DNA from 3 places in the Streptosporangium sp. NPDC023615 genome. Region 2 is predicted to be linked to each of the others. Evidence: predicted binding sites of a transcription regulator. Region 2 holds the regulator's gene; each other region holds the start of a gene.

Region 1 (7,566 bases), on a different contig from region 2:
TGAGAAAGGCATGACGTTTCCCTTCTTGGCCGACCAACTTGGCCAGCCAATGGTCATTTCTACAACTTGGCCGGCCAACATGCAAGGGGTAGTCTCGGCGGGGACGGAAAGGACCCGGACATGACGGAGCCGCGGATCGACACGGTGTACGAGACGGGCGGGAGCTGCGAGGACGCGGGCGGGGAGTGCGGCGACGAGGCGGAGAGCCTCAACTGCCTGATGGTCGTCACCGGCCGCGACCACCGCGTCCTGCTCGCGAACCTCCTCGCGGAGATCGACCTGTACCCCGGTCAGGAACGCGTGCTGGGTGCGCTGGGGGAGCACGGTCCCCGGTCGCAGAACGCGCTGGCCAGGATCGTCGGCGTCGACGTGTCCACGATGACCAAGACGCTCCAGCGCCTGGAGCGCAGCGGGTTCGTCAGCCGCAGCCCCTGCCCCGGCAACCGGCGGATCAGCATGGTCGAGCTCACACCCGCCGGGCGCGCGCTCCTGCCCGAGGTGGACCGGGTCATGGCCGAGCTGCACCAGCGGATGACCCGGGGGCTGAGCGACGAGCAGGTCGAGCAGCTCTCGTCCCTGCTCAAGACGGTCAAGGGCAACCTCTGCCGCGAGACGTACGCCCCGGAACGCTCAGCCCTTGTCGGTTCTCACCGGGCGCAGTAAAGCCTCGGCCAGCGCCAGCATGGTCTCCTCCAGGGCGCCCAGGCGGCGGGTCAGGTCGGCGTGCGCGGGCTCCACGGTCTCGCTCAGCACCGCCGAGAGCTGGGCGCGGTCGGGGCGGGCGCGGACCATCTCGACCAGCGGGGTCAGCGCGGCCTCGGCGCGCCTGGCGCGCTCGTCCAGGGCGTCGAAGCGCTCCCGCTGCTCGGTGGCCTGGGCGCCGATGAGCACGTCCAGGCCGAGGATCGCCGGCAGGAAGCCGACGCGCTCGTCCAGGCTCTCCAGGCGTTCGGCGGACTTCTCCGCGTGGCCGTCCAGGGTGGACAGGCGGGAGTCGATGACGTCCATCCGCCCGGTGACCCGGCCCTCGATGTCGTCGAGGCGCTCCTCCAGGGTGTCGAAGCGCCCGCCGGCCGCCGTCCGGTGGCCGTCCAGGCGGTCGATCCGGTTCTCGAGGGCCGCGGTCCGCTCGTCGATCCTGGGCGCGATCTGATCGACCCTGCCGCTCACCTGGTCGATCTTGGCGTTGACCTGGCCGACCGCGGCCAGCATCCGGTCGGTGGCGGCGCCCAGGGCCTGCTGGAGGCTCGCCGACGCCTCCAGCATCCCCGCCTCGACGCGCCCGGTGCGCTGGGCCAGGTCGGCCAGCGCCCGGTCCAGGCGGGTGAACCTGTGCGCCGCGACGCCCATGTCGGCCTGGAGCCGGGCCAGGTGCTCGGCCAGCGCGCGCACCTGCTCGTCGACGCCCTGGGTGCCGTCCGAGAGCGCGCGCAGGCGGGCGAGGGCCTCCTCCACGCCCTCGCCCATGGCGCCCAGATCGGTCCACAGGCCCGGCAGCTCCCCGACGCCCGAGACGCGGTCGCGCACCGCGTCGACACGCCGGCCGACGGCGTCGACGTGGTCGCGGACCGCCTCGACGTGCTGTGCCAGGCCCTCGGCCCAGACGGGCGGCCGGGCGGTGATCTCGTCCAGGCGCCCGTTGACGGATTCGAGGGTGCCGTTCAGCCCGCCGATCTCGCGTTCCCTGACCTCGCGCAGGAGCCACTCCATGCCCTCCAGGCGCTGCCGGATCTCGTCGAGCACGGCTCCCTGGGTCCGCTGCTCGTAGACGTGGTCCTGGGCCGCCCGGGCGAGGAGCTCGCGCATCCGGTCGGAGATGGCGGTCTGGCTGCCCGCCTGGAGCAGGGCGTGGTCGGAGTGATCCACCGAGAACTCCTTCACTCGCCGACGGTCGGCCGCGCGGTGGTATGTGGTCAGTTTGCGAGGAACGATGTGGAACGGTGTGAACGCCAATAAATACCGAGAAGTGCCGACAAACGTTGATGAACGTGATGGAACCACGGGCGGGAGAGAACTCCCGCCTGGAAACCTTAGCCGCTGGGCCGACGTTTTCCAGCGGCGAGACTAAAAGATGGGAATTGCCGGTTGACTGGAATAATCAACTATTTTGGCTGGTCAGCCGGGGGTGCACACGAAGGCGAACGGCCTCTCCCCGATCCGGGTGAGAATGACCGTCGCGGATTCGCCCCCGGAGAGCCGGAGGTCTTTCCTGAGCCGGTCGACGTCCACCGCGGAACCGCGTTTCTTGATCGTCACGTTCCCGGTGCCGCGCTCGCGGAGCGCCGCCCTCAGCCGCTTGAGCGAGAACGGCAGCGTCTCGTGGACCTCGTACCGCGACGCCCACGGCGTGGCGACCGCGTCGTCGGCGGTGATGTAGGCGATCTGCGGGTCGAGCAGGCGCCCGCCGACCGAGGCGGCGATCTCCGCGACCAGGTGGGCCCGGATCGCCGCGCCGTCGGGCTCGTAGATGTAGCGGCCGGCCGGGCCGGTGGAGGGGGCGCCGAGCGCGGGGTCGGGCGTCATCGTGACGCCGGACGGCAGCAGCGTGGCCCGGCGCGGCACCGTGCCCGCCAGCGCGCCGCACCAGATCACCGCCTCCTTGACGTCGCCGCGCCAGGAGACCCACTCGGCCTCGGCGCGGGCGGGCACGAGATCGTACGGGATGCCGGGGGCGACCTTCAGGCAGGCGGCCCGGGCTCGGGAGACCATCTCCAGCACCGCGGGCCAGGGCGGGGAGTACCCCATGGGGTCGAAGGTCCTGCCCCGGGCCGTACGGCGGGCGGGGTCGGCGAACAGCACGTCGAAGCCGGCCGGGTCCAGCGCGGAGGCGTCGGCGGCGCGGACCGTGACCCGGTCGCCCAGTCCCAGCGCGTCCGCGTTGGCCCGCGCCACCGCGGCGGTGAGCGGGTCGGCGTCCACCGCCTCGACCGTGCACCCGGCCCTGGCCAGGGCCAGCAGGTCGCCGCCGATGCCGCAGCAGACGTCGGCGACGCGCGAGCCCGCCGGGACGCGGCGGGCCCGGTGGTCGGCGACCTCGCGGCGGGTGGCCTGCTCCAGGCCGGTCCGGGTGAAGTACATCAGGCCGGCGTCGGCGCCGAACTTCTCCGCGGCGCGTGCCCTGAGCGCGGCCTGGGTGAGCGCCGCCGACGTCAGGTCGGCGTCGTAGGTCCGCCTCAGCCGGGTCACCGCCGCCACCGGGTCGTCGCCGGCGGTCCCGGCCGCGGCGGCGAGCGCCTCCTGGCCGCGCGGGGTGAGCAGTTCCCGGAATGCGTCGAGATTCACACCGGCCGACGCTACCGCCTCCCCCCACGGGCCTCACGAGGGGTTTTCCTCCTGGTTCGTCTTCCGCTCCAAGCGCAGAAGGGCGCTTCGTGTTGACTGTCAAGGCCTCCTTGCATACTGTTCCGTATTGGCACTCTCCCCGTGAGAGTGCCAAATCAATGCGACGAGGCAGGTCTGACACCCGCGACGGCAGACCGCTGGTCGCCTCTTCTAGATCGTTCACATCTGAAGGGGAGGTCCGACGTGACGACCGCCACCAAGGTTCCCGTTAAGCCGCTCGGCGACCGCATCGTGGTCCAGCCGCTTGAGGCCGAGCAGACCACCGCTTCCGGTCTGGTCATCCCGGACACCGCCAAGGAGAAGCCGCAGGAGGGCAAGGTCCTCGCGGTTGGTCCCGGCAACTGGGACGACGCAGGCTCGAAGCGTGTTCCGCTCGACGTCAACGAGGGCGACGTGGTCCTCTACAGCAAGTACGGCGGCACCGAGGTGAAGTACGGCGGCGAGGAGTACCTCGTGCTCTCCGCCCGCGACGTGCTCGCCATCATCGAGAAGTAGATCTCGCTTCACAAAAAGATGACGTATCGAGCCCCGGGTCGCGACAGCGCCCGGGGCTTTGATGCGCCGACGTACTTATAGAGAGGATTGTCATGCCGAAGATCCTGTCGTTCGAAGAGGACGCGCGCCGAGCTCTCGAGCGCGGCGTGAACGCTCTCGCGGACGCGGTCAAGGTGACGCTGGGCCCGCGTGGTCGCAACGTCGTCATCGACAAGAAGTTCGGTGCGCCGACCATCACCAACGACGGCGTGACCATCGCCCGCGAGGTCGAGCTGGAGGCGCCGTACGAGAACCTCGGCGCGCAGCTCGCCAAGGAGGTGGCGACCAAGACCAACGACGTCGCCGGTGACGGCACCACCACCGCGACCGTCCTGGCCCAGGCCATGGTCCGCGAGGGCCTGCGCAACGTGGCCGCCGGCGCCCAGCCGCTGTCCCTCAAGCGCGGCATCGACATCGCCGCCAAGACCGTCAGCGACAGGCTCATCGAGTCCGCCCGCCCGGTCGAGGACAAGAAGGAGATCGCGCACGTCGCGACGATCTCCGCGCAGGACGCCAAGATCGGCGAGCTGATCGCCGAGGCGTTCGACAAGGTGGGCAAGGACGGTGTCATCACCGTCGAAGAGTCCAACACCATGGGCCTGGAGCTGGAGTTCACCGAGGGCCTGCAGTTCGACAAGGGCTACCTGTCGCCGTACATGGTGACCGACCAGGAGCGCATGGAAGCGGTCCTGGAGGACCCCTACATCCTGATCACCCAGGGCAAGATCTCCTCGGTGGCCGACTTCCTGCCGCTGCTGGAGAAGATCGCGCAGACCAAGAAGGCCCTGCTGGTCATCGCCGAGGACGTCGAGGGCGAGGCCCTGGCCGTCCTGGTCACGAACAAGATCCGCGGCACCTTCACCTCGGTCGCCGTCAAGGCGCCCGGCTTCGGTGACCGCCGTAAGGCCATGCTGCAGGACATCGCCATCCTCACCGGTGGCCAGGTCGTCAGCGAGGAGATCGGCCTCAAGCTGGAGCACGTCGGCGTCGAGGTGCTGGGCACCGCCCGCCGCGTCGTGATCACCAAGGACTCCACCACCGTCGTCGACGGTGCCGGCGAGGCCACGGCGATCGCCGACCGCGTCAAGGAGATCAAGCTCGCCATCGAGCAGTCCGACTCCGACTGGGACCGCGAGAAGCTCCAGGAGCGTCTGGCCAAGCTCTCCGGCGGCGTCTGCGTGCTCAAGGTCGGCGCGGCCACCGAGGTGGAGCTCAAGGAGAAGAAGCACCGCCTGGAGGACGCGATCTCGGCCACCCGCGCCGCGATCGAGGAGGGCATCGTCTCCGGCGGTGGCTCCGCGCTCATCCACGTCTCCAAGGCCCTCGACGACCTGGGCCTGACCGGGGACGAGGCGACCGGTGTCTCGATCGTCCGCAAGGCGCTCGTCGAGCCGGCCCGCTGGATCGCCGAGAACGCCGGCCTCGAGGGTTACGTCGTGACCGCCAAGGTCACCGAGCTCTCCGCCGGCCAGGGCTTCAACGCCGCCACCGGCGAGTACGGCGACCTGATCGCCCAGGGTGTCATCGACCCGGTCAAGGTCACCCGCTCGGCCGTCCAGAACGCCGCCTCCATCGCCGGCATGCTGCTGACGACCGAGGCGCTCGTGGTGGACAAGCCCGAGGAGGAGGCTCCGGCCGCCGGCGGCCAGGGCCACGGCCACGGCCACGGTCACTGATCCGCCGTCCGCTCCCGCGCGGCCCGCGTCCCCTCCGGGGGGCGCGGGCCGTTCGTGTTCCGCCGTCCGGTGGTAAACCGAAAGCGACCTCAAAGCGTCACGGGGCGTCTTCCGGTTTGGAAGATCCAAAATACTTCTGCCAATAGTCGCCGCATTCTGGCGGTCGAGGGAAATATTCCTACATACCGTAGTCGGTATCGTCGCCTTTTGATTACGCGGGGTTATCGCCGCATCAATGTGACCAATCCGTAGCCGTTTGCCATGACGACAGGCACTACCGGGGCGGGCATCATGCCTAACGTGACCGAGGGATGCGTCGCCGACGCCAAAAATGGGGTGAGGCTTGCGACGAGGTCCGATGGGGTCGCCCACAGGGATGATCTCAAGGATCTGACAAGCCTCGCCGTTCAGGGGGATCGCACCGCGATCGAGGCTCTGATCGCGCAACTGCGGCCGATGGTCGTCCGTTACTGCCGTGGTCGTCTGGGCCGGGTCTCCGGTCAGTATCACATCGCGGACGACGTGGCCCAGGAAGTCTGTATCGCGGTGCTGTCCGCACTGCCCCGCTACCGTGACATGGGGCGACCGTTCGCGTCCTTCGTCTTCGGCATCGCGTCCCACAAGGTGGCCGACGCGCTGCGCAGCTCCGTGCGTTCCGCCGTGCCCACCCAGGACCTTCCGGACGGGCCCGACGAGGGGCCCGGGCCGGAGGAGACGGTGGTGCGCTACATCGAGGCCGAGCACGCCCGCCGGCTGCTGTCGAGGCTGCCGGACAACCAGCGGGAACTGCTCATGCTCCGGGTGGTGTCGGGCCTTTCCGCCGAGGAGACCGGTAATGTACTTGGTATGTCACCAGGTGCGGTTCGTGTCGCCCAGCACAGGGCGCTGGCCAGGCTTCGGGCGATGGCGGAGCTGGAGTCGATAGCTTGACCGCGGAGCCGCTGAGCAGGGGCCGCGAGCGGAGACCCGAACCGCGGGACGGGGCTCGCGAGGACCCGGAGCGAGAACGATCATGACAACGGTTCACCCGCGCCGTCCGGCTCGCCGGTACGGGCCGGACGAGGATCCGGCCGTGACCGAGACCGAGGCCGTCATCGAGGCGCTCTCCCGCAGGGCGCCGGTCCCCGGTCCGCAGACCCCGAGGACCTCGAGGACCCCGGACGCCGCGATCGCGCTACTGGCCGCCCTGGCCGACGACGTGGATCAGCGGTGTTCCTCGGTGTCGATCACACCGTCCACGTAACCCCGGGCGTACTCCCAGCTCACGTAGTCGGTGGGGTTGGGCTCGTAGGCCGGTTCGTGGACCTGCGGCTGGCCGTTCTCGATCATCTGGCGCAGGTTGCCGCGGAGCAGCTCCCAGTCGAAGTAGTGCTGCTCACCGCATTCGGGACAGTCGAGCACCAGGCCGAGCACGCCCTGCGGCTCCAGCAACGAGCGGAAGACCTCCACGTCGGCGAGGTCGGTCATGGCCTCGTCGCGCTCGTCCGTGGTGAGCGGCTCGGGGTCGTCGGGATCGCCCAGCGCCGCCGCCGGGTCGTCGGGGTCATCCGCGAACGGGTCGCGGGGGACATCGTCGAGCACGATCCCACCTTATGGCCTGGATGTGACAGAGAGGCATGGAACTGCACGAGTACGGCGCTCCCGGGCGGGGCGGACCCCGCCCTGGTCAGGGCGCGGGCCCCGTCCTGACCAGGGCGGCTCCCGTCCCGGCGGGGGCGGCTCCCGGGCGCGGGGGAGCCGGGGACCCCGGGGCCCGGGAGAGCCGGCCGGACGCTCCGCGGGCTCCGACCGGCAGGACGGCCCGCGCACCCGGGACGGGCGGGCCTGAGGTCCTCCGCCCGGGAGAGGGGCGGGAGAGGCCCGGGAGAGGCCCGGGAGAGGTCTAGGAGAGCCAGCCGCGCCGGGCCGCCTCCACGCCCGCCTGGAAGCGTGACTGCGCGCCCAGTTCGGCCATGGCGTCGGCGAACCGGGCCCGCACCGTACGGACCGAGACGCCCAGGTGCCGGGCGATCGT
Region 2 (7,566 bases):
GGCTGATGCTGGAGCTGCGGCTCTCCCGGGGGTTCCCTCTCGGCGAGCTGGAACGTCCTGTCGTGGTGGCCCGCGCGCTCGGCGACGGCCTGCTGGAGGTGGAACCGTTCAAGGCGGGGAGGGCGGTGCTCACCCTGCGCGGCCGCCTGCTGGCCGACGCGCTCGTCCGCGACCTGACCTGACCTGACCTGATCTGACCTGATCTGACCTGAGGTCCGACCCGGCCCCGGCGCGACGGCCGCCCCTCGGGCGGGCGCTCACGCCCCCCGGGGCGCCGTGTCACCTCCGGGCGGGCGGTCCGTGGCACCCAGGGCACCCGGGGCGCCCGGGTCTTGCCGGCCGGCCCCGCGGTGAGCGGCCGGGGCCCTTCACGCCCGCCCGGGTGCTCCGGCCCGCTCGCCCTCGCCTGGGTCCGTCACGAAGTCGATCAGCTCCTCGACCGGTCCCAGCAGCGCGGGCTCCAGATCGGCGTAGGTCGTGACCGACCCGAGGATGCGGCGCCACGCCTCGCCGGTCTCCACGTTCCAGCCCAGCGCGGCGACGACGCCCTCCTTCCAGGGCGTCCCGCGCGGCACCGAGGGCCAGGAGGGGATCCTGAGCACCTGCGGCCTGACCGCCTGCCAGACGTCCACGAAGGGGTGCCCGACGACCAGCACGTGCGGCGAGGCGATCCGGGCGGCGATCCGGCTCTCCTTGGAGCCGGGGACCAGGTGGTCGACCAGCACCCCCAGCCGACGGCCGGGGCCGGGAGCGAACTCCTCGACGATGGAGGGCAGGTGGTCGACCCCCTCCAGGTACTCCACGACCACGCCCTCGACCCGCAGGTCGTGACCCCAGACCTTCTCCACGAGGGCGGCGTCGTGCACGCCCTCGACGTAGATCCGGCTCTCCCTGGCGACCTGGGCCCGCAGCCCCTCCACCGCGATGGACCCCGAGGCGCTCCGCCTCGGGCCGCGCGGCGCGGCGGCCGGTCGCACCAGGGTCACCACCTTGCCCTCCAGCAGGAACGCGGCCGGCTCCAGCGGGAACACCCGCCGGCGCCCGAACCGGTCCTCCAGGGTGACGGCCTCCTTGTCGCAGGCCACCACCGCGCCGCAGAAGCCGCCGTCGGCGTCCTCGACGACCAGGTCGAGGTCGGCGGGGACCTGGGGGATCGTCCCCCGGCGGGGGCGCCGCCAGTCTTCCGCCAGAACGTCACGCTCGTACATCAGCGACCGCCCACCCTCTCTCGCCACAGATCACGTGGGACGCTAGCAAACACCGCCGTCACCCGCCGTACGGTCCCGGCGCCCACTGTCCCGCCGCCGCGGCCTGGCTCGCCTCGGCCTGCCGGCGCCTGCGGGCGCCCTTGCGCTTGCCCAGCACGACGATCGTCACGACGACGGCCAGCAGGATGCCGAGGGCGGGAACCCCGATCAGGGTGACCACCCCGCCCACCACCGCTCCGGCGGCGACCTCCCGGCCCACACCGAACCTGACGCCTGCGGCCCTGTCGGCGTTGCAGGTGACCTGGTAGTCGCCCGCCCTGTCCACGCCCACCCGCAGGCCGAGCTCCCAGCGCACCCCGTTGGTCCCCGTGATGAGCGTCCGCCCGGCCGGCTCCTGCAGGCGGGCGGGACCGGCGCCGCCCGTGATCCCGCACGTGAAGCGCCTGGGACCGGCCGTGAAGACGTAGATGGCCGGGCTCTCGGCCGGGTCGAGCCTGACCGTCGTCACCTGCCCGGGAAGGAACGACGTCTTGGGGGCGGCGTCGACCGCGCCGGAGAGACCGGAGACGAGCCCGGCGATCCCGACGACGACACAGGCCAGGGCGATCAGCCAGGCCCCCACGATCCACCCGACACCGGGCTTGATCTTCCCCGCGGACGGCGCTCCCGGCGGGAGGCCGTACCCGGGGGGCCCGTAGCCGGGGGGAGGGGCACCCTGGTAGGGCTGCGGGCCGCCCTGGTACGGCGAGTGGCCCTGCCCGCCCTGGTAGTAGGGCTGCTGACCGGGGTGTCCGGGCTGACCGGGCTGACCGGGCTGACCGGGCTGACCGGGCTGACCGGGCTGACCGGGCTGGCCGTACGGCTGCCCGCCTGGCTGGCCGTACTGCTGAGGACCGGGCTGACCGGGCTGACCGGGATATCCGGGGTGTCCGGGCTGGCCGTACTGGCCTGGCTGGCCGTACTGCTGCGGGCCGGGCTGGCCATATGTCTGCCGGTCGGGCTGACCGTACTGCGGGGACGCGCCGTGACCGGGGTCACCGCCGGCGCCCTCCGGGAAAGAACCAAAATCTTTGGACATATACGGATTGTGATGGTTGCGGCTTGGGTCGCGATAGCCGTTGACCCGACGACGACGGGCGGGACCGTCCACAGGTCTTGCTTATCGCACCTTTCGCGCGGGGGCCGTACACTTGGCACTCGGGAACACAGAGTGCCAGGCCTCGTGTCTCCCAGAGGACGCAGGCAGGGAGGTGACCACGTTGGTCGACGACCGGAAGCTCGCCGTGCTACGCGCCATCGTCGAGGACTACGTGTCCACCAACGAGCCGGTGGGTTCCAAGGCGCTGGCGGACCGGCACAACCTGGGGGTCTCGCCGGCGACGATCCGCAACGACATGGCCGTGCTGGAGGAGCAGGGATACATCGCCCAGCCCCACACCAGCGCCGGCCGGGTCCCCACCGACAAGGGCTACCGGCTCTTCGTCGACCGGCTCTCCCAGGTCAAGCCCCTCTCCAGCGCGGAGCGCAGGGCCATCGAGAGCTTCCTCGCCGGGGCCGTGGACATCGACGACGTCGTCATGCGGACGGTGCGGCTGCTGGCCCAGCTCACCCGGCAGGTCGCCGTGGTGCAGTACCCGACGCTGACCAACTCGGCGGTCCGCCACGTCGAGCTGGTGCCGCTGAGCGAGCGCCGGCTGATGTTCGTGCTGATCACCAACACCGGCCGGGTCGAGCAGCGGGTGGTCGAGCTGCCCGAGGTCGCCGACGAGCAGCGGGTGGCCCACCTGCGGGCGGTGCTCAACACCTCGCTCGACGGGTGCGGGCTCAGCGGCGTCCCCGACAGGGTCGCCGATCTGCCCGAGCGGCTGTCGCCCGAGGACCGGCCGCTCGCGGCCACGATCCTGTCGGTGCTGCTGGAGTCCCTGGTGGAGAGGCACGACGAGAAGATCGTTTTTGCCGGGGCCGCCAACCTGGCGGGAGCCGACTTCACCGTCGGCCTCCGCGACGTGCTGGAGGCCCTGGAGGAGCAGGTCGTGCTCATGCGGCTGCTCGGCGAGACCTCCGACCTGTCGGCGCTGACCGTGCGGATCGGCTCGGAGAACCCCTATACCGGACTCCAGGGCACGTCCATCGTCGCCGCCGGATACGGTTCTGGGGACAAGCAACTGGCCCGGCTCGGTGTGCTGGGCCCGACGCGTATGGACTACCCGGTCACGATGGGCGCGGTGCGCGCGGTGGCACGCTACGTCAGCCAGATCCTGGCTGCATCCTAAGAGGTCAACGAAAAGTGGCTAAGAGCGACTACTACGGCACCCTCGGGGTGCGCCGTGACGCCAGTGCGGAAGAGATCAAGAAGGCGTACCGCCGCCTGGCGCGAGAGCTGCATCCCGACGTCAACCCCGACCCTGCGACCCAGGAGCGCTTCAAGGAGATCACGCAGGCCTACGAGGTGCTGTCGGACTCCAGCAAGCGGCAGATGTACGACATGGGCGCCGATCCGTTCGCCTCGGGTGGCCCCGGAGCCGGAGGCTTCGGCGCGGGGTTCCCGTTCAGCGACATCATGGACGCCTTCTTCGGCGCCGCCGGCGCCGGAGGGGGGCGGGGGCCGCGCTCGCGCGCCCGCCGCGGGCGCAACGCCACCATCCGCGTGGAGCTCGACCTGCAGGAGTCGGGCTTCGGCACGACCCGCGAGCTGGTCGTCGACACCGCGGTGATCTGCGAGGTCTGCACCGGCTCCGGGGCCGCGGCCGGGACCCACCCCGACACCTGTGACATGTGTCACGGACGAGGCGAGGTCTCCCAGGTGACCCGCTCCTTCCTGGGGCAGGTCATGACCTCCCGCCCCTGCCCCCAGTGCGGAGGCTTCGGCTCGATCATCCGCAACCCCTGCCAGGAGTGCTCGGGCGACGGCCGGGTCCGTACCCGGCGGACCATCAAGGTCCGTATCCCGGCCGGCGTCGAGGACGGCACCCACATCCAGCTCGCCGGCGAGGGTGAGATCGGTCCCGGCGGCGGCCCGCCCGGAGACCTGTTCCTGGAGATCGTCGAGCGCCCCCACGAGACCTTCGAGCGGCGTGGCGACGACCTGCACTGCACCGTGCAGATCCCGATGGCCGCGGCGGCGCTCGGCACCATCCTGACCATGGAGACGCTGGACGGCGCCGAGGAGCTGGACATCCGGCCGGGCACCCAGTCGGGGCAGACGATCCCGCTCTACGGGCGGGGCGTGCAGCGCCTGAACGAGAGCGGCCGCGGTGACCTGCTGATCCACGTCAACGTCGAGACCCCCACCCGGCTCGACGCGGCCCAGGAGGAGCTCTTGAAGGAGCTCGCCAGGCTCCGGGGCGAGGAGCGCCCGCCGGGTAAGTTCGCCCCCGGCCAGCAGAGCTTCTTCTCCCGCCTGCGGGACGCCTTCAACGGCCGCTGACGATGCCCCGGACATTGACCCGGACGATGACCCGGACGATGACCCGCCCGGTGACCCGGCCCGGTGTCCCATGACCGTTCCGGTCTTCCTGGCCGAGCGGGCCGAGCTGGCCGACCTGGCCGGGGCGGCCGGGGCGGAGTTCACGCTCTGCGGCCCCGAGGGGCGCCACGCGGCGGCCGTGAGGCGGCTGCGGGCGGGGGAGCGGCTCGACCTGACCGACGGGGAGGGCTCCGTCGCCGAGTGCGTGGTGGCCGAGGCCGGGAAGGAATCGCTCCGGGTCCGGGTGCTGCGCCGTCACGACCTGCCGGCCCCCGCACCGCGGCTGGTCGTCGTCCAGGGGCTGCCCAAGGGCGACAGGGGAGAGCTGGCCGTGGAGATGATGACGGAGGCCGGCGTCGACGTGATCGTCCCCTGGGCCGCCGCCAGGTGCGTCACCCAGTGGAAGGGGGAGCGCGCGGCCAAGGCGCTGGCCCGCTGGCGCTCCACCGCCCGCGAGGCGGGCAAGCAGTCCCGCCGCTTCCACCTGCCCCGGGTGGCGGAGCCGGCGACCACCGCCACGGTCGCCGGCCTGCTGTCGGCGGCGGAGCTGGGCGTCGTCCTTCACGAGGAGGCCGCCTCCCCGCTGTCGGGCCTGCCGCTCCCGGACGGGGGCGACATCGTCGTGGTGGTCGGCCCGGAGGGCGGGATCTCCCCGGAGGAGATCACGGCTTTCCGGGAGGCCGGCGCCTCACCGGCCCTGCTCGGCCCGACGGTGCTGCGCACCTCGACGGCCGGGGTCGTGGCGGCGGCGGTGCTCCAGACCCGCAGCGGCCGCTGGTGACTCCCGGGGGCGGCGTCCCTCCGGGGTGACCGTACACCCCCTGTGAACCCCCTCGGGGGAGCCGAGTCCTCGCCGTGGGCTCCCGCGAACCCCCGCGCCGCCCGTCCCTCGCAGGCGGCTCCCCGGAGCCTTCCGGACCGAACCCGCCCCGGTGGCTCTCCGAAGCCCCGGGCGGGGAACCCTCGCCGTGGCCCCGGAACCCCGGGCGGCGGCTCAGGTGCCGGTCGGCGTCGGCGCGGGCGTGACCGCCTCGGTCGGCGGCGGCGGGGGCGACACCTCGCTGGTCGGCGTGCAGTCCTCGGCCGAGCAGGGGCTCTGCGTGGGCGTCGCCGGTCTCGACGGCGTGGACGTCGCCTCCTCGCACCACTCGGGGGTCTCGTCGGCCTCGACGGGCTCGCCCTCCAGCGGGGTGGGGCACGGGGGCGTCGGCGTCGGCCTGGCCGCCGCCGTCGCGGAGGTCGGCCTGGTGGACGGCCTCGGGTTCGCCGGGGCGCTCCTGGAGGACGTGGGCTCCGGCGCGGACGTGTCCGTCCCCGGCCGGGAGACGATCGGGAGCGGAGCCGGGTTCGAGGGGCCCGGCGTCGGGGGGGCCGGGGGACGGGAGGTGGCCGATCCGTCCGGCGGGGGCGACTCGGTGAAGTTGATCTTCTTCCCGGCGTCCACCGAGGGGATCACCCGCTCGCGGATCTCGGGCACCACCATGACGACGGTGGACGCGACGAGGACGGCGCCCGCGACGGAGACCCCGGCGCGCCACCACATCAGCCCGCGGATCCCGCGCCGCTCGATGCGGGCGCGAATGATCTCCAGCCCGTCCGGGGAGGGAACGACCGAGTTCGCCTCCGCGCTGAGCGCACGGCGAAGCAGTTCGCCGTACTCATCCGGGGAGTCGGTCATGACAGTTGCTCCAGTGAGGTTCGTAGGGCGGCCATGCCGCGAGCCGTGTGGCTCTTGACCGCGCCCTTGCTGATGCCCATCGCGTGGGCGATCTGAGCCTCGGACAGATCTCCGTAGTAACGCAGGACAAGGGCCTCCCGCTGGCGTGCGGGCAGCCCGCGGAGCGCCTCGATGACGGCGGAACGCTCGAACTCGCCGATCGCGCCGTTCTCCGCGCTCGGCGCGTCGGGCATGCCCTTGGGCGCGTACTTCTCGACGACCGCCCGGTGCCGAAGCACCGAACGTGATCGGTTCACGACCGACTGTCGCAGGTAGGCCAGTGCCTTGTCGGTGTCGCGCAGGCGACGCCAGGCGCCATGGATGGCGACGAACGCGTCCTGCACGACCTCCTCCGCGGTTGCCATGTCGCGGACGAGCAGGACGGCGAGCCGGACAAGGGACCGGTAGTGCGCGCTGTAGAGCGCGGTAACGGCCATGTCGGCATCCCATCCGACGGGCACCGCCCCGAGCGACCTGTCGGCCACGAGGGTCTCGGTGGTCACATCAGTGGGACGCTTGGCCTTCCCAGAGGGTTTACGCTCTTCCGGTTCATTAGGGGGCATGACCCAGTCGTGTCCTCGCCAGGCGGCCATATGGTGCTGCGCGCAAAGGGCTGTCGTGGTTGAAGTTTTGCACATCCACCATATCCGGGTGGATCTTTGTTTGCGGACCGGAACCATCACCGATTCACAACGTCCTCGGCGGTAAGGTGCCTGCATGGTGAGCGAAGCCGACTGCCTTTTCTGCCGGATCGTGGCCGGGGAGATCCCCGCGCAGATCGTCCACGAGACGGACCGCACCCTGGCCTTCCGCGACGTCAACCCCCAGGCGCCGACCCACGTGCTGGTGATCCCCAGGGACCACCACCCGACCGTCGCGGCCCTGGCCGCCGCCGGTGGCGGCCTGGCCGAGGAGGTCCTCGCCGCCGCGCACGAGGTCGCCCTGCGGGAGGGGGTCGCCGAGACCGGCTACCGGCTGGTGTTCAACACCGGCCCCGAGGCCGGCCAGACCGTCTTCCACGTGCACGGACACGTGATCGGCGGGCGCGGGCTGAACTGGCCGCCCGGCTGAAAACCGGTAGCCGCGATCGTCGCGGGGGCGGATACCATGGCGGTGAAGTTCCGCGCCTATATCTGGAGGCGAACAGGCCGTAAGGCCCGCTCATGTCCGAGACA
Region 3 (7,566 bases), on a different contig from region 2:
CTGTCGCGAGTGCGGTGCCCGCTACGACCTGGGTCCCAGCTTCGCCTGCATCGAGTGTTTCGGGCCCCTGGAGATCGCCTACGACTTCGGGCGCGTGACCCGGGAGCAGATCGCCGAGGGGCCGGCCAACATCTGGCGTTACCGCTCGTTGCTGCCCGTCCCGGCGGACGTGGCCTCCAAGCCCAACATGGCACCCGGGTGGACCAAGCTCGTGAACGCCGGGAACCTCGCCCGCGAGCTGGGCATCCGCTCGCTGCACGTGAAGGACGACTCGGGAAACCCCACGCACTCCTTCAAGGACCGCGTGGTGGCCATCGCCGTGGAGGCGGCCCGCACCTTCGGCTTCCACACCCTCTCCTGCTCCTCCACCGGCAACCTGGCCGGCGCCGTGGCCGCCGCGGCCGCGCGGGCCGGGCTGGACTCCTGCGTGTTCATCCCCTCGAACCTGGAGGAAGCCAAGATCGTCATGGCCTCCGTGTACGGCGGCAGGCTCATCGGCATCGACGGCACCTACGACGACGTGAACCGCTTCTGCTCCGAGCTCATCGGTGACGAGCTGGGTGAGAAGTGGGGCTTCGTCAACGTCAACCTGCGGCCGTACTACGCCGAGGGGTCCAAGACCCTGGCGTACGAGATCGCCGAGCAGCTCGGCTGGCGCATCCCCGAGCAGATCATCGTCCCGGTGGCCTCGGGCTCCCAGCTCACGAAGATCGACAAGGGGTTCAAGGAGCTGATCGCCCTCGGGCTCGTCGAGGACACGCCGTACAAGATCTTCGCCGCCCAGGCCGAGGGGTGCTCGCCGGTCTCGGCGGCCTACAAGGCGGGGCACGACGTGATCCGCCCGGTCAGGCCGGACACCATCGCCAAGTCGCTGGCGATCGGCAACCCGGCCGACGGTCCCTACGTCCTGGACATCGCCCGCCGCACCGGCGGAGCGGTCGAGGACGTGACCGACGCCGAGATCGTCGACGCGATCCGGCTGCTGGCCAGGACCGAGGGCATCTTCGCCGAGACCGCCGGCGGCGTCACCGTCGGGGTGCTCCGCAAGCTGGTCGCCTCGGGCACGCTCGACCCCGACGCGGAGACCGTGGTGCTCAACACCGGGGACGGTCTCAAGACCCTGGACGTGGTGGCCACCGAGGCGCGTCCCACCGCGGTCATTCGGCCCTCTCTTGACGCATTCCGTGCGGCCATCGCCTAAAAACCGTGAAAGGTTACGAATTATGAGCGTTTCTGTGCGGATTCCGACGATTCTCCGGACGTACACCGGCGGTGCCGCCGAGGTGAGCGCGGAGGGGGAGACCCTGCGCGATGTTCTGCAGAAGCTGGAGGCGGACTTCCCGGGGATCGGCGCCCGAATTCTTGATGGAACGGGTAAGATTCGCCGTTTTGTGAACGTCTATGTCGGGGATGAGGACGTCCGTTTCGCGGACAACCTCGACACGGCCACCCCCGCGGGCGTCCAGGTCTCCATCATCCCGGCGGTGGCCGGGGGCTGAGCCCAGGCCGCCTCACCGCCTCCACGGTCCCCTCCGGCCCCGGGGCCCTGCGCCGGCGCCGTGCGACTCCTGTCACGGCCCTGCCGCGGCCCCGCCCGCGGGCGCACGGCCCGTGGCGTGCCATCTCTCCCGCGACACCCGCCCGGCTCCGGCCGGGCGGGTGTCGTGTTTTATGACTCGGGCTCATATTCGTCGCTCGGGAGGATGTTACAAAATTGAACTAACTAATAGTGATAGTCAAACTCTGATCCCGTACTGAAAACTCTGATAAACGGGGAGTTTGGTGTTTGACTCTGTTGCCCGACCGCTTCCCACAGGTATGGTCGAGGGCGATCGACGCGGCGAAGTTCGTCCGGAGATTGAGGACTTCGCGAGAGGAATGGGCGTCGTCCTAAAGACCAGTAAGAGGAGTCACACGTGGCGCAGGGCACCGTCAAATGGTTCAACGCGGACAAGGGCTACGGCTTCATCGCGGTAGACGGTGGTAAGGATGTGTTCGTCCATTACTCCGCGATCATGATGGACGGCTACCGGGCATTGGAGCAGGGCCAGCGGGTGGAGTTCGAGATCACCCAGGGACAGAAGGGCCCGCAGGCCGAGGCCGTCCGGGCGGTCTGACCCCGGCCGTCCCCCGTCTCGCCGGGTCGGGCCGGTGGATCCTCGCGGAGCGTGTGACCTGTTCCACGGCTCCGCCCGCCGGTCCGGCCCGGCTCGGCCCAACCCGACCCGACCGGACCCGACCCGTCTCGACCCGGCGGGCATGTCCGGGCCGTCGCGTCCGGCTCGACCCGTGCGCCGACGGCGCGGCGGACTTCGCTCCGCGCGGAACCTTCCCGCCGGAGGCCTGGGACCGAGGACGCCTCGCGTCCCCCGAGGGCCGGGGGCGGAGCCCGCGGATCCCCCCTGACGTGCCGTGGGACCGATGTGCGTCCCGCTCCCGGAGTGTCGTCCCCGAGGAGGGGGCGCGCCGTCCCGCCGTGCAGGTCAGGCGATCGCGGCTTGCACTCGACAGGGTAGAGTGCTAAACAGTTTGTTGGCACTCGCACATGAGGAGTGCCAAACCTGGATCGAGGCGATGGGGCCCGCCGAACGGAGTCGTGGGCCCACATGCCGTCGCGGGCGTCGGCTCGGTCCGGTGCAAGCCACCCTGTATCTGGGAGGTCTAGCCGTATGGCAGCCAAGATGATCGCGTTTAACGAGGACGCCAGGCGCGGTCTCGAGCGTGGCATGAACCAGCTCGCGGACGCCGTGAAGGTGACCCTCGGCCCCAAGGGCCGGAATGTCGTTCTGGAGAAGAAGTGGGGAGCCCCCACCATCACCAACGATGGTGTCTCCATTGCGAAGGAGATCGAGCTCGAGGACCCGTGGGAGAAGATCGGGGCCGAGCTCGTCAAGGAAGTCGCCAAGAAGACCGACGACGTCGCGGGTGACGGCACCACCACCGCCACCGTGCTCGCTCAGGCTCTCGTACGTGAGGGTCTCCGCAACGTCGCCGCCGGCGCCAACCCGATGGCCCTGAAGAAGGGCATCGAGGCCGCCGTCGAGCGCGTGTCGGAGGAGCTGTCCAAGCTCGCCAAGGACGTGGAGACGAAGGCGCAGATCGCCTCCACCGCCTCGATCTCCGCGGGCGACCCGCAGATCGGCGAGATGATCGCCGAGGCGATGGACAAGGTCGGCAAGGAAGGCGTCATCACCGTCGAGGAGAGCAACACCTTCGGTCTCGAGCTCGAGCTCACCGAGGGTATGCGCTTCGACAAGGGCCTCACCTCGATGTACTTCGTGACCGACCCGGAGCGGATGGAGGCCGTCCTCGACGACCCCTACATCCTGGTCGTCAACTCCAAGGTGTCCGCCAACAAGGACCTGCTCCCGGTTCTCGACAAGGTCGTGCAGGCCGGCAAGCCGCTGCTGATCATCGCCGAGGACGTCGAGGGCGAGGCCCTGGCCACCCTGGTCGTCAACAAGATCCGCGGTCTGTTCCGCTCGGTCGCCGTCAAGGCGCCCGGTTTCGGTGACCGCCGCAAGGCCATGCTGGGCGACATCGGCATCCTGACCGGTGCCCAGGTCATCAGCGAGGACCTCGGCCTCAAGCTGGAGTCCACCACGCTGGACCAGCTCGGCCGGGCCCGCCAGGTCATCGTCACCAAGGACGAGACCACCATCGTCGACGGTGCCGGCGACGCCGAGCAGATCTCCGGACGGGTCAACCAGATCCGCGCCGAGATCGAGAACACCGACTCCGACTACGACCGTGAGAAGCTCCAGGAGCGTCTCGCCAAGCTGGCCGGCGGCGTGGCCGTCATCAAGGCCGGCGCGGCGACCGAGGTCGAGCTCAAGGAGCGCAAGCACCGCATCGAGGACGCCGTTCGCAACGCGAAGGCGGCCGTCGAGGAGGGCATCGTCCCCGGTGGTGGCGTGGCCCTGCTGCAGGCCGGCGCCAAGGCGTTCGACAAGCTGGAGCTCTCCGGCGACGAGGCCACCGGTGCCGCGATCGTGAAGAAGGCTCTCGAGGAGCCGCTGAAGCAGATCGCCGTGAACGCCGGCCTCGAGGGTGGCGTCGTGGTGGAGAAGGTGCGCAACCTTCCCGCGGGTGAGGGCCTCAACGCCGCCACCGGCGAGTACGTCAACCTGTTCGACACGGGCATCATCGACCCGGCCAAGGTGACGCGTTCCGCTCTGCAGAACGCGGCGTCCATCGCGGCGCTGTTCCTCACCACCGAGGCCGTCATCGCCGAGAAGCCCGAGAAGGCCGGTGCCGCTCCCGCCATGCCCGGCGGCGGCGGCGACATGGACTTCTAGTCCTGACGCTTTCGAAAAAGAGGCGACCCCTTCCGGGGGCCGCCTCTTTTTGTCGTTCACCGGCGACACGTCACCCGGACGACACGGCCCGGCCGAGCTGCTCGGGGAGCGGCCGAGCGTGCAGCACGGTCAGCGAGGTGACCGCGCGGGTCAGCACCACGTACAGGCGGGCCAGGCCCCGGGGCTCGGCGGCGACGATGCCGGCCGGTTCGGCCACGATCACGTGGTCGTACTCCAGGCCCTTGGCCAGGGTGGCCGGGACGACCAGCAGGCGGTGGTCCCCGGTCGTGTCGGGGCTCAGCACCCGGTGGTCCAGGTGGGACACGGCGGCGGAGGCGGCGTCCACCAGGGCGTCGGGGACGATGACGCCGATCGACCCCTCGCGGGCGAGCGCCTCCTCGGCGGCGCCGGACAACGCCGTGGTCAGGTCCGTCACCGGCCGTACCGACAGGGAGCCCGCGCCGGGCCGCAGCGACCGGGGGGCGGCGAGACCTGGGGCCACCGACGGCAGCAGCCTGGCCGCGTAGTCCAGGACCTCGCGAGGCACCCGGAACCCCAGGGTGAGCTCGGTGACGGCGCCGTCCTCGAAGCCCAGGTGGCCCAGCACCTCGGTCCAGGAGCGGGCGGACCAGGGCGTGGTGCCCTGGGCGAGGTCGCCCAGCACGGTGGCCGACCCGGTGCGGCAGCGCCGCCCGAGCGCCCGCAGCTGCATCGCCGACAGGTCCTGGGCCTCGTCCACGACCAGGTGACCCAGCGGCGTGGTCCGCTCGATCATGTCGCCCAGCTCGTCCATCAGCGCGGCGTCGGCCGCCGACCACTTCGCCGAGCGGAAGGACTTGGGGGGCTTGGCCCAGAGCAGGAGCGACCGCTCCTCGGCCGTGAGGTCGTCCTTGGCCGCCGCGGCCAGGAAGCCGGGGTCGCTGAACAGGCGGTGGAGCACCTGCTGCGGGGTGAGCTTGGGCCACACCGCGTCCACCAGCCGTTTGACCGGCGCCGACCGGGCCACCGCGTCCTGCACCCGGTCGTCGGGCGACTCGCCGCGCTGTTCCATCCGGACGAGCACCAGGTGGGCGAGGCGCTGGGCGAGCGTGGCGCGGCCGGGACCGTAGCGGACGGTGCCGCGCAGGGCGGCGACGATCTCGCGGACCTCGTGGTCGGCGACCCGGTAGCGGTTGATCCCCTTGGTGTAGAGCACGCCCTCGGCGGGCTTGACGACGTGCATCCACAGGGCGCGCCTGAGCACCCCGACGATCCTGGCGTCCCCCTTGAGGGCGCCGACCGCCGCCTCCTCGGGGGCGGAGTGGTCGCCGAGGATCCCGGCGACCGTGGTCTGGTCGACCTTGACCTCGCCCAGGGCCGGCAGCACCGAGGAGATGTAGGACAGGAACGCCCGGTTCGGGCCGACGATCATGACGCCCGACCGCGCGAGCCGCTCGCGGTGGGTGAAGAGCAGGTAGGCCGCCCGGTGCAGGCCGACCGCGGTCTTGCCGGTGCCGGGGGCACCCTGGACGCACACGGTCCGGGTCAGCTCGGAGCGGACGATCTCGTCCTGGTCGGGCTGGATCGTCGCGACGATGTCGCGCATCGGCCCCGAGCGGGGGCGCTCGATCTCCTCGGTGAGGATCCTGCTCCGCGCGACGGCGGGGCCGTCCTGGTCGAGGCGCTCGTCCTCGTAGGCGGTCAGGTCGCCGCCCTGGTAGCCGAACCGGCGCCTGCGGACGACGCCCATCGGGTCGGACGGGCTGGCCTGGTAGAAGGCCCGGGAGACCGGGGCCCGCCAGTCGATCACCAGGGGGCGGCTGCGGTCGTCGTGGACGTGCCTGCGTCCGACGTGGACCGTCCCCGGCAGGTCGTCGTCGGCCTCGCGGTCGAGGCGGCCGAAGAACAGGGGCGTGCCGGAGTGGTCGGCGAGCGCCGCGACCCGCTGGTCCAGCAGGGCCTGGAGGATCTGCTGGGAGACCCAGTCCCCGGCGGCGTCGGAGGACAGGGAGGCGGCGTGCTCGCGCATCGCGCGCAGCGCCGCCCTGGAGACGGCCAGGTGTTCGCGTTCGGCGGCGAGGATCCGGGCGGGATCTTCGGTTATGTCGGGGGCCAATTGATGTGCGGGCATGCTGAAGCGCCTCCCATTCATGAACGGAGGTGACGGTGGTCATCGGGCAGCGAATCGACCAGCCTAGCGGCGGCGCTCGCGCGCCTCAAAGGGATTAGGGCCGGACCGGGAGCGGCGGTCCGGGACACCTCGATGATCGTGGGACTCGCCCGTGGACGATCCTTCGACGGTCGTCCCGGGCATTCTTCAGGCCGATCTCAGATCAATCGGTAATCAACCTGATACTCTCTGTGATTCTGCGATGAAATGACGAAAAAGGCAGCCGAACATGGTGACTCGCGCAGATCATGGGGGTATGTCGCCAGTGGCCGCTGAGGCCTAGCGAGGGGGTGGTCTGTTTGTCGAAAGCCCGAGGGATTTCGTGGGCCTGACACACATCGACGGCGTGTTCGCCAGTGGTGTCATTCTCCGGCGAGCACGTCGTCCGCGTCGATGATCTGGTAGGCGTACCCTTGCTCGGCCAGGAAACGCTGCCGGTGGGCGGCGAAGTCCTGGTCGACCGTGTCACGGCTGACCACCGAGTAGAACCGGGCCCCGCCGCCGTCCGCCTTCGGCCGCAGCACCCGGCCCAGCCGCTGCGCCTCCTCCTGCCGTGACCCGAAGGTGCCCGACACCTGGATGGCCACCGCGGCCTCGGGCAGGTCGATGGAGAAGTTGGCGACCTTGGAGACGACCAGGACCTGGATCTCCTTGTCGCGGAACGCCTGGAAGAGCCGCTCCCGCTCCTTGACCTTCGTCTCGCCCTTGATCACCGGCGCGTTCAGGTGCTCGCCGAGCTCGTCGAGCTGGTCGATGTACTGCCCGATGACCAGCACCTGCTCGTCCAGGTGCCGCCGGACCAGCGCCTCGGTCACCCGCGTCTTGGACGGCGTGGTCGCGCAGAACCGGTAGCGCTCCTCGGACTCCGACATCGCGTACGCCAGCCGCTCCTCGTCGGTGAGCGTCACCCGCACCTCGACACAGTCGGCCGGGGCGATCCAGCCCTGGTTCTCCATCTCCTTCCACGGCGCGTCGTACCGCTTGGGGCCGATCAGGGAGAACACGTCGCCCTCCCGGCCGTCCTCGCGCACCAGCGTCGCGGTCAGCCCGACCCGCCGCCTGGCCTGCAGGTCGGCGGTCATCCGGAAGATCGGCGCGGGCAGCAGGTGCACCTCGTCG

Evidence for each region. The regulator HrcA, encoded in region 2, represses chaperone genes, less so after heat shock. The targets are predictions, from matches to a motif close to TTGGCACTCTCNNNNNGAGAGTGCCAA.
Region 1: groES (co-chaperone GroES) is a predicted target of HrcA. The motif match lies at 3,410-3,436, and genes of this name have one in related genera.
Region 3: groL (chaperonin GroEL) is a predicted target of HrcA. The motif match lies at 2,533-2,559, and genes of this name have one in related genera.

Annotation. Positions count from the first base shown of each region.
Region 1 is NZ_JBFABE010000003.1:237,098-244,663, reverse strand. Features, by position in the region: gene AB0G16_RS03965 (alkene reductase) at 1-12, opposite strand, end outside; gene AB0G16_RS03960 (MarR family transcriptional regulator) at 121-663, shown strand; gene AB0G16_RS03955 (hypothetical protein) at 631-1,866, opposite strand; gene AB0G16_RS03950 (class I SAM-dependent methyltransferase) at 2,116-3,282, opposite strand; gene groES (co-chaperone GroES) at 3,526-3,837, shown strand; gene groL (chaperonin GroEL) at 3,930-5,552, shown strand; gene AB0G16_RS03935 (sigma-70 family RNA polymerase sigma factor) at 5,844-6,482, shown strand; gene AB0G16_RS03930 (hypothetical protein) at 6,625-6,795, shown strand; gene AB0G16_RS03925 (DUF5319 family protein) at 6,756-7,133, opposite strand; gene AB0G16_RS03920 (helix-turn-helix transcriptional regulator) at 7,435-7,566, opposite strand, start outside.
Region 2 is NZ_JBFABE010000010.1:56,512-64,077, reverse strand. Features, by position in the region: gene hemW (radical SAM family heme chaperone HemW) at 1-182, shown strand, start outside; gene AB0G16_RS10755 (DUF3097 domain-containing protein) at 369-1,208, opposite strand; gene AB0G16_RS10750 (hypothetical protein) at 1,267-2,286, opposite strand; gene hrcA (heat-inducible transcriptional repressor HrcA) at 2,468-3,481, shown strand; gene dnaJ (molecular chaperone DnaJ) at 3,496-4,635, shown strand; gene AB0G16_RS10735 (16S rRNA (uracil(1498)-N(3))-methyltransferase) at 4,706-5,455, shown strand; gene AB0G16_RS10730 (hypothetical protein) at 5,669-6,352, opposite strand; gene AB0G16_RS10725 (SigE family RNA polymerase sigma factor) at 6,349-6,828, opposite strand; gene AB0G16_RS10720 (histidine triad nucleotide-binding protein) at 7,112-7,462, shown strand; gene AB0G16_RS10715 (PhoH family protein) at 7,555-7,566, shown strand, end outside.
Region 3 is NZ_JBFABE010000049.1:38,635-46,200, reverse strand. Features, by position in the region: gene thrC (threonine synthase) at 1-1,201, shown strand, start outside; gene AB0G16_RS27630 (MoaD/ThiS family protein) at 1,224-1,499, shown strand; gene AB0G16_RS27625 (cold-shock protein) at 1,917-2,117, shown strand; gene groL (chaperonin GroEL) at 2,670-4,298, shown strand; gene AB0G16_RS27615 (AAA family ATPase) at 4,369-6,408, opposite strand; gene AB0G16_RS27610 (DNA repair helicase XPB) at 6,810-7,566, opposite strand, start outside.